3 regions of the Streptacidiphilus monticola genome follow, and region 3 is predicted to be linked to each of the others. Evidence: riboswitches for the same ligand, from Rfam matches in the RefSeq annotation. Region 3 holds a riboswitch; each other region holds the start of a gene.

Region 1 (3,268 bases), on a different contig from region 3:
ACGAGTTCTGGAAGGCGCTCCCCGGCTGGGGTCGACTCGCGGCCTTGGCGGTCGGTGTGATCCTCGCGCTGTGGATCGTGTTCGCAGTCATCGGAGCCATCATCGGCATCGCCAGCTTCCTCTTCGGCTTCGTCTTCAAGGCCCTGGTCATCGTGGCCCTCGCCGCGGCGGTCGTCGTCCTCGTCAAGAAGGCGACCCGCTAGGGCGTACCCCAGGCCGGTCGGCCGGAGCCCGGAGGCCCCGTCGCAGCGAGCGGCGCGGGCCTCTTCGGTTCCTGACCCTCCGTCAGTGCTTGCGGCGGCGGCCGCCGCGCCGGGCCGGGGGACCGCCGGCCGCGGCCACCGCGGCCGCCAGGGCGGTGGTCAGCGGGACGGAGGCGACCAGGCCGATCGCCCCGACCAGGGTGCGCACGACCTCCTCCGCCACGATCTCGCTGGTCGCCACCGTCCAGACGCCGCGGTGGGACAGCGAGAAGAGCAGCATCAGCGGCAGGCCCGCTCCCGCGTACGCCATCACCAGGGTGTTCACCGTGGACGCGATGTGGTCCCGGCCGATCCGCATGCCCGCCCGGTACAGGGCTCGGGCGCCCATCCCAGGGTCGGCCGCGCGCAGCTCCCAGACGCTGCTGGCCTGGGTCACCGTCACGTCGTTGAGGACGCCCAGCGAGCCGATGATGATGCCCGCCAGCAGCAGGCCGGGAAGCTGGATGCCGGGGAAGAGCGAGTGCACCAGACCGGTCTCGTCACTGGTGTTGCCGGTCAACCGGGTCCAGCCGATGGAGAGTTGGCCGAGCACGCCGATGAGCGCGAGCGAGGCGAGAGTGCCCAGCACCGCCACCGAGGTGCGCGCGGACAGGCCGTGGCAGAGGTACAGCGCGACGAGCATGATCAACCCGCTGCCGACCACCGCCACCTGCAGCGGGTTCTCCCCGTGCAGGATCGCCGGGAGCACGAATACCGACAGCACGCCGAAGCTCACCGCCAGCGCGACCAGCGCGGCCAGCCCGCGCAACCGGCCCACCAGCACCACCAGCAGCGCGAAGACCCCGGCCAGCAGGGCGAGTGGGATACCCCGGTCGGCGTCGCCGATGGTGTACTGCAGGTCGCGCGGGGCGTTCGCCGAGTAGAGCAGCACGACCTTCTCGCCCGCGCTGTAGACCGCGGTCTGATCCGGCGTCATGGTCTGCGTGCTCACCCGGCCGTCGTCCTTGCCCGAGGTCACCCGGAAGGTGACCAGGGTGCAGCCGGCCGTCCCGCCGACGCAGTCCACGGACTTGGTCGCGGTGACCACCCCGCTCGCCGTCGGCTGGTCGAAGCCGAGCCCGGTGGCCGCGTGGTCGGGCAGCCTGCCGGGCCACAGCAGCACCAATCCGGCCAGAACCGCGAGGGCGAACGGCACCAGGACGGCGGCCAGCAGCAGCCGCAGCCGCCGTGGAGCGGGGCTGGCCGGGCCGTGTTCGTGGTGATGGGGGTGGTGGGGCTCGGCCACGGATGTTCCTCTGCGACGGCCGTCGGGTGCGGCTGAACAGTACCCCTGCTCACTTGGCAGCGGGGAGGCCCCCCGCTACGGTGGCGGCATCTCGTTTGCAGACGCGGGAGCTCGGAGCACCGGGCTGAGAGGGCGCTGACAGCTGCGCCGACCGCAGGAACCTGACCGGGTAATGCCGGCGTAGGGAGTAGAGCTCGCATGAGCACGCACGAAGCACAGCAGGAGCAGTCTGTCCGCAGCGCCCGCGACGGCCGGAACGGCTACCCCACCGCGGCCTGGCACAAGGCCTACCAGCAGGGCTCCCGCCCGGACCTTCGGGTGCCCTACCGCGCCGTCCACCTCAGCAACGGTGCGACCGTCCCGCTGTACGACACCTCGGGCCCGTACACCGACCCGGAGTTCGAGGCCGACGTCCGGCGCGGCCTGCCGCCGCTTCGGGACGGATGGATCCGGCAGCGCGGCGATGTCGAGGAGTACGACGGCCGCGCGCCCCGGCCCGAGGACGACGGGTTGCGGCACACCTCGCCGCGCGGCGGCCTGCGCAACCTCGACGCGGTCTTCCCCGGCCGCCCGCGCCGTCCGCTGCGGGCCCAGGAGGGTACCGCGGTCACCCAACTCGCTTATGCCAAGCGTGGGATCGTCACCCCCGAGATGGAGTTCGCGGCGCTGCGGGAGGGGCTTGACCCGGAACTGGTCCGCGCCGAGCTGGCGGCGGGGCGGGCGGTGCTGCCGGTGAACGTCAACCACCCGGAGGCGGAGCCGATGGTCATCGGCGAGCGCTTCCTGGTCAAGGTCAACGCCAACATCGGCAACTCCGCCGTGACCTCCTCGATCGAGGAGGAGGTGGAGAAGATGACCTGGGCGACCCGCTGGGGCGCGGACACCGTCATGGACCTCTCCACCGGCCGCAACATCCACAGCACCCGCGAGTGGATCCTGCGCAACTCCCCCGTGCCGATCGGGACCGTGCCGCTGTACCAGGCGCTGGAGAAGGTGGACGGCCGGGCGGAGGAGCTGAGCTGGGAGGTCTACCGGGACACCGTGCTGGAGCAGTGCGAGCAGGGCGTCGACTACATGACCGTGCACGCCGGCGTGCTGCTGCGCTACGTCCCGCTGACGGCCGGGCGGCGCACCGGCATCGTCTCGCGCGGCGGTTCGATCATGGCGGCGTGGTGCCTGGCGCACCATCAGGAGAACTTCCTCTACACGCACTTCGAGGAGCTGTGCGAACTGCTGCGCGCCTACGACGTCACCTTCTCGCTCGGTGACGGCCTGCGGCCGGGCTCCATCTCCGACGCCAACGACGAGGCGCAGCTGGCCGAGCTGCGCACACTCGGCGAACTCGGCCGGGTGGCACGGGAGCTGGACGTCCAGACGATGATCGAGGGCCCCGGGCACGTCCCGATGCACAAGATCAAGGAGAACATGGACCTGCAGCGGGAGCTGTGCGACGGCGCCCCCTTCTACACCCTGGGCCCGCTGACCACGGACGTCGCCCCCGGCTACGACCACATCACCTCCGGCATCGGCGCGGCGATGATCGCGTGGTGGGGGACGGCGATGCTCTGTTACGTCACCCCGAAGGAGCACCTGGGCCTGCCGGACCGGGATGACGTGAAGACCGGCGTGATCACCTACAAGATCGCCGCGCACGCGGCGGACCTGGCCAAGGGCCACCCCACCGCCCAGGCCTGGGACGACGCCCTGTCCGACGCCCGCTTCGAGTTCCGCTGGGAGGACCAGTTCGACCTGGCCCTCGACCCGGAGACGGCCCGCGCCT
Region 2 (3,268 bases), on a different contig from region 3:
CCCGGGTGACCGCTGTGGCCAGCATCACGGCCGCGCAGCCCAGCTCCATCGCCAGCGCCGCGTCGGAGGCCGTGCCCGCGCCCGCGTCGAGGATCACCGGGACCCCGGCCTGCTCCACGATCAGCTGGAAGTTGTGCGGGTTGCGGATGCCGAGACCGGAACCGATCGGGGAGCCCAGCGGCATGACGGCCGCGCAGCCCACGTCCTCCAGCTTGCGGGCCAGCACCGGGTCGTCGTTGGTGTAGGGGAGGACGGTGAAGCCGTCGTCCACCAGCGTCTCCGCCGCGTCCAGCAGCTCGACCGGGTCCGGCAGCAGGGTCCGCTCGTCCGCGACGACCTCCAGCTTCACCCAGTCCGTGCCCAGCGCCTCGCGCGCCAGACGGGCCGTCAGCACCGCCTCGCCCGCGGTGAAGCAGCCGGCGGTGTTGGGCAGCACGTCGATGCCGTTGCGCTGGAGCACCTCCAGGACCGAGCCGCGGGCGGCCGGGTTGACCCGGCGCATGGCGACCGTGGTCAGCTCGGTGCCGGAGATGCGCAGCGCCTGCTCCAGCACCTCCAGGCTGGGCGCCCCGCCGGTGCCCATGATCAGGCGGGAGCCGAACTCGCGTCCGGCGATGACGAGTCGGTCGTCGGCCATGTGCTCAGCCTCCCTGGACGGCGGTGAGGATCTCGACCCGGTCGGCCTCGCGCAGCGGGGTCGCGTCCCAGCTGCCGCGCGGCACCACGGCCTCGTTGACGGCGGCGGCCACCCCGCCGTTGGCCCGCGTCAGCTCGGCGACGACGGCGGCCAGGGTGGTACCGGCGGGCAGCTCGCGCCGCTCGCCGTTGACGGTGACGGTCAGCTGGGGACTCATGCGGGGGACTCCGGGGAGGCGAAGCGGGTGGGGGTGAACGGCCGTGCCTCGGGCGGCAGTTGACCGGTGGTCAGGTACTCGGCCAGGGCGTCCGCGGTGACCGGGGTGAGCAGTACCCCGTTGCGGTGGTGCCCGGTGGCGGCCACCAGGCCGGGCAGCGCGGTGGGCCCGAGCAGCGGCGCGTTGTCCGGCGTCCCCGGGCGCAGCCCGGCGCTGGTCTCGGCGAGCGGCAGCTCGGTGATCCCGGGCACCAGCTCGTGGGCGTCGCGCAGGAGTTCGTAGACACCGCCCGCGGTGACGGTGGTGTCGAAGCCCTCCTCCTCGGTCGTCGCGCCGAGCACCAGCTCGCCGTCCGCACGCGGCACCAGGTAGATGTGCACGCCGCGGACCACGGCCCGGACGTTGCGGGAGAGGAAGGGCGGCCCGGGGAAGTCCCCGCGCACCGTGGTCATCCGCAGCCGCAGCACCTGTCCCTTGACCGGCCGCAGCGGCAGCCGGACCGCCGCGGGGACGCCCTCCAGGCCGCCGGACCAGCAGCCGGCGGCGACCGCGGTTTGATCCGCCGTCAGCTTCGTGCCGTCGACGGCGAGGGCACCGGTCGCCCGTCCGCCCTCCGTGGTGACCCGGGCGGCCCGGGACGGGTGCAGCGTGACCCCAGCCTTCACGCAGGCCGCGACCAGCGCCGCGCCGAGGCGGCGGCCGTCGACCTGGTGGTCGCCGCGGACCAGCGTCGCGCCGCGGACGCCGGGGGCCAGCATCGGCTCCAGACGGCGGGCCTCCCGGCCGCTCAGCCACTCCACGTCCAGGCCGAGCCGCTGCTGGAAGCCGTGTACCTCGTGCAGCTCCGCCCGGTCGTCGGCGTCCAGTGCCACGGCGAGCGTGCCGCAGGCGCGGTAGCCGGTGTCCAGGCCGGTGGCCTCGGTGAGCTCGGCCGCGAAGTCGGCGTAGCGGGCGTTGGACGCGATCCCGAGCGCGAGCAGCGGCTCCTCGCCGTACTGCAGCTCCGTGACCGGGGCCAGCATGCCGGCGGCCACCTGGTTGGCGCCCCGGCCCGGGTCCGGGTCGAGGACCGTCACGGACAGGCCGCGCTGCGCGGTCCGCCAGGCCGTGGCCAGCCCGATGACTCCGCCGCCGATCACGAGGACGTCGCTGTGCGGCATGGTTTCCGACACTCCCTTCGCCGGCATGACCCGGATCAGGTTCGTACGGTCGGAGGCGGATCGGCCTCCCTCTCAGCCCGGTCCTCCGGGCTCCCGCGTCTGCTGCTCACCCTCACTCTATCCGGCTCAGTAGGGTGCGTGTATGGACCAGGTTGTGGTGGTGGGCGCGGGCATCGCGGGCGTGCAGACCGCGGTCTCGCTGCGCGAGGCGGGGTACGACGGCCGGCTGACGATCATCGGGGCGGAGCCGCACGCGCCGTACGACCGCCCGCCGCTGTCGAAGGAGGTCCTCCTCGGCAAGGCCGAACACTCGCGCCTGGACGTGGACTTCGTTGCCCTCGGGGTGGATCTGGTGCTGGGCCGCCGGATCCGTGCCCTGGACGACGTCGCCGAGGCCGACGCCGTGGTCCTCGCCACCGGCGCGGAACCGCTGACGCTGCCCGGCCAGCCCGCGTCCGCCCGGCTGCTGCGCACCCACGACGACGCGCTCGCGCTGCGGGCGGTGCTGCGCCCCGGGGCGCGGGTGGTCATCGTCGGGGCGGGCTGGATCGGCGCGGAGGCGGCGTCGGCGGCGCGGGAGGCGGGCTGCGAGGTGGTGGTGCTGGAGGCCGCGTCCTCGCCTCCGGCGGGGGAGTTCACCCGGTGCTGGTTCGCCGAGGCCGGCGTCGACCTGCGCACCGGCGCCGCGGTCTCCGGCTTCCTGCCGGCGGGGGACGGCGTGGTGCTGACGGACGGCTCCGGCGTGCGGGCGGACGTGCTGCTCGTCGGTATCGGCGCCCGGCCTGCCACGGCCTGGCTGTCCGGTTCCGACGTCCCGCTGGACGACCGCGGCGCGGTCGCGGCCGACGACCGGCTGCGCGCGGCGCCCGGGGTGTGGGCCGTGGGCGACTGCGCGTCCTTCCCCTCCGCCCGCTACGGACGGAGACTGACGGTCCATCACTGGGACCACGCGCTCGCGAGCGCCAAGGTGGTCGCGGCCAACGTGCTGGGCGGCGACGAGGTGTACGACCCGGTGCCCTACTTCTGGTCCGAGCAGTTCGGCCGGATGGTCCAGTCGCTCGGAGTCGCCGCCCCGACGGACCGGCGGGTGGCGCGCGGCAACGCGGGCGACGCGGTCTGGCTGCGGGCGGACGGCACGCCGACGGCGGCGCTCTTCGTCGACCGGCCGCGGGACCTGGCGCAGGCCAAGCGCCTGCTCGCGCAGGGCACCCCGCTCGACCCGGAGCGGGTGGCCGACCCGGCCGTCCCGCTCAA
Region 3 (3,268 bases):
CGTGCACGCACACCAGATGCCCGTCGGCGGTCAGCCGGACGTCGCACTCGAGGCCGTCCGCGCCCTGCTCGATCGCCAGCTGGTAGGCGGCGAGGGTGTGCTCCGCGTACGTCCCGGACGCGCCCCGGTGCGCGATGACGCTTGGTTCCCGTTCCACGGGCATCAGCGTAGGCGGCCCAGGTGACCGGAACGTGAACCCCTGCTCCGGACGGGGCCCGCTACCGCCTGGCCCGAAGGGCCAGCGGGAAGGTGAGCAGGCCCGCCGCGAGGAAGGAGAACAGGGAGGCCGAGGTCCAGAAGGTGGCATGAACGCCCGTCACCTGGGAGGCATGCCCCCAGAAGGCCGGCCACCAGCCGCCCCAACCCGTCAGCGCCGCAGGCGCGATGAGCTGGTAGACCGCGAAGCCCACCGCCCACGGCAGCAGCATGACCCACCGGGTCGGCGCGTCCTGCGCCATGTTCCAGCCGTCCTGCCCCCGGCCCGCGCCGAAGAAGAAGTCCACCGCCAGCACCGCCGACAGCGGCACGAACACCGCGCCGATCAGGCTGAGGAAGCCGTAGTAGCCGGAGAAGTCCTTCACCAGCAGCCCCAGCACGGTCACCAGCGCGCCGATGCCCAGCGACAGCACGCGCCGGTCCACCCGCGGCAGCAGGTTGTGCACCGACATCGCCGTGGAGTAGACGTTCGCGAAGCTCTGGTCGGTCTCCCGCAGCACCAGCACCGCGAAGAACAGCCATCCGGCCGTCACGCCCGTGAAGGTCGAGAAGATCTTGTTCGCGTCCCCGCCGACCTGCACCAGGGCGATCATCCCCAGCACGTAGCACCAGACCTGCGCCACGGTGTATCCGGTGAAGGTGCCCCAGAAGGAGCCCTTCGGGCTGCGGGCGTGCCGGGTGTAGTCGGCGGCCAGCGGCACGAAGGAGATGGACACCGCGATCACGTAGTCCGTGGCCGGGAGGAAGCCGTTCCAGTTCCCGGGGGCCGGGTCGTGCACCCCGCGGCGGGCCAGCTCCACGGTGAACCAGAGCATCGCCAGCGCCACCGCGACCGCCACGTAACGGCGCAGCAGCGCGATGGCGCCCAGCGGACGGATCGTCAGGGCCGTGGTGACCACGCCCGCCAGCAGCACGTAGAGCCAGTGCGGGCCGCCGTCGAACAGCGACTCCGCGCCCAGCGCGATCACCGTCAGCTCGTACACGCCCCAGCCGACGCACTGCACGATGTTCAGCACCGTCGGCACGTAGCTCAGCCGGGTACCGAACAGGCCGCGCAGGATCGCCATCGCGGGCGCGCCGGTCTTCGCGCCGATCAGCGCGGCGACGCCGAGCATCAGCGTCCCGATCACGGTGCCCAGCACGATCGCGGTGACCGAGGCCGCCAGGGACAGGTCCTTCCCGCTCGCGGTGACCAGCACGGTCGCGGCGCTCTGGAAGCCGATCAGGCTGATGCCGAGGTTGGTCCAGAAGGCGGCCTGGTCCCGGAAGCCCAGCGTCCGCGGCGGCTGGGTGTCCAGCACCAGCGGTGCCTCGACGGCGGCGGCCGTTCCGCTCTTCCCACTCGTCTCAAGGGTCGACGACATGCGTCTGCAGCGCTCCCTACGCCGGCATTACCCGGTCAGGTTCAGGCGGTCGGCGCTCCGGTTCCCGCTGCGCCCTCTCAGCCTGGAGGTTGGTCCAAGCTCCCGCGGTGGTGTGTGTGGTTGTGTGTGCGTGATGCGGTGTGGTGCGGTCACATCGTAGGACCGCGCCCGGCCGGGTCCAAGCCCACGGCTTGGTCTTACGATGCCCCGACAAGCTCTGCGGAATGCTGGGGACGATCGGTCCCGTGTGGGTCCCGTACGAAGGAGGACATTCGTGAGCACCGAGCACGAGGGTGACCGGCAGGAGTCGGCCGGGCCCGCCCCCGCTGCGTCACCGGCGGCCGATGCCGAACCCACCGTCGTGCAGCCGGCGGCCCCGCCCGCGCCGACGGTCGAGCCCCCCGCCGACCCCACTCTTGCGGACTTCCCCCCGCCCGTCCCCGCCGCTCCGGCGACTCCGCCGGCCGCCCCGCCGCCCGCTCCCGTGCCTTCCGCGCCCGAGCAGCCCTACGCGGCCCCTGAGCAGCCTTACGCGGCGCCCGTCACCGCCGACACCGCCGTGCACGGCGCCTACGCCACAACCGCGATGCCGCAGCAGCACCCTGACGCACCGTCAGCGCCGCCGCAGCCGACCGTCGTCTACGGCGCGCCCGTCCCGCCCCCGCCCGCGGCCCCGCCCGGGCAGCCGCCGTACCACAACGGCCCGCTCTGGGGCGCCGGCGTGCCGGTGGACCAGCCGAAGCCCAGGAAGAAGCGCCGCGGCGGTTTCATCGCCCTGCTCGCGGCCACCGCGGTCATCGCCGGCGCCATCGGCGGGGCGATCGGCTCCGCCATCGAGGACCAGGACTCCGGCTCCTCCGGCAGCAGCACCAGCACGGTGATCACCCCGACCACCGACCCCAACGCGCAGAGCCGCCCGGCCGGCAGCATCGCCGCCATCGCGGCGAGGGCGCTGCCCAGCGTGGTCACCATCGAGGCCAGCGGCTCCTCGGAGTCGGGGACCGGCACCGGGTTCGTCTACGACACCGAGGGTCACATCCTGACCAACAACCACGTGGTCGCCCCGTCGGTCAACGGCGGCAAACTGACGGTCAAGTTCTCCGACGGCTCCAGCTACCCGGCCTCCATCGTCGGCCGCGCGCAGGGGTACGACGTCGCCGTCATCAAGCTGACGCAGACCCCGCGGGAGAAGCTGACCCCGCTTCCGCTCGGCGACTCGGACAAGGTCGCCGTCGGCGACGCGACGATCGCCATCGGCGCGCCCTTCGGCCTGTCCGGGACGGTCACCTCCGGCATCATCAGCGCCAAGAACCGCCCGGTCGCCTCCGGCGACGAGACCGGCGCGCAGACGTCCTACATGAACGCGCTGCAGACGGACGCCTCGATCAACCCGGGCAACTCCGGCGGCCCGCTGATGAACGCCTCCGGCCAGGTCATCGGCATCGACTCGGCCATCCAGTCCACCGGGAGCAACGTCGGCGGCGGCCAGTCCGGCTCGATCGGCCTCGGCTTCGCCATCCCGATCAACCAGGCGAAGCGGGTGGCCGAGCAGCTGATCAGGACGGGCACGCCCATCTACCCGATCATCGGCATCCTGCGCGACGACAGCTACACCGGCGACGGCGCCAAGATCGCCTCCGGCCCGGTCCAGGGCACCCCGGCGGTCACCCCCGGCGGCCCGGCCGACC

What was found. Region 3 has a riboswitch for thiamine pyrophosphate ahead of ACFP3V_RS24645 (purine-cytosine permease family protein). Riboswitches for the same ligand answer to the same signal wherever they lie in the genome.
Region 1: another riboswitch for thiamine pyrophosphate. It lies ahead of thiC (phosphomethylpyrimidine synthase ThiC); the one in region 3 lies ahead of ACFP3V_RS24645 (purine-cytosine permease family protein).
Region 2: another riboswitch for thiamine pyrophosphate. It lies ahead of thiO (glycine oxidase ThiO); the one in region 3 lies ahead of ACFP3V_RS24645 (purine-cytosine permease family protein).

The regions. Positions count from the first base shown of each region.
Region 1 covers NZ_JBHSQJ010000034.1:20,153-23,420, reverse strand. The annotation lists gene ACFP3V_RS09545 (hypothetical protein) at 1-203, shown strand, start outside; gene ACFP3V_RS09540 (YibE/F family protein) at 286-1,548, opposite strand; TPP riboswitch at 1,582-1,692, shown strand; gene thiC (phosphomethylpyrimidine synthase ThiC) at 1,687-3,268, shown strand, end outside.
Region 2 covers NZ_JBHSQJ010000012.1:74,801-78,068, forward strand. The annotation lists gene ACFP3V_RS04375 (thiazole synthase) at 1-637, opposite strand, end outside; gene thiS (sulfur carrier protein ThiS) at 642-854, opposite strand; gene thiO (glycine oxidase ThiO) at 851-2,014, opposite strand; TPP riboswitch at 2,010-2,121, opposite strand; gene ACFP3V_RS04390 (NAD(P)/FAD-dependent oxidoreductase) at 2,157-3,268, shown strand, end outside.
Region 3 covers NZ_JBHSQJ010000117.1:24,352-27,619, forward strand. The annotation lists gene ACFP3V_RS24640 (glycerophosphodiester phosphodiesterase) at 1-163, opposite strand, end outside; gene ACFP3V_RS24645 (purine-cytosine permease family protein) at 219-1,580, opposite strand; TPP riboswitch at 1,575-1,696, opposite strand; gene ACFP3V_RS24650 (S1C family serine protease) at 1,855-3,268, shown strand, end outside.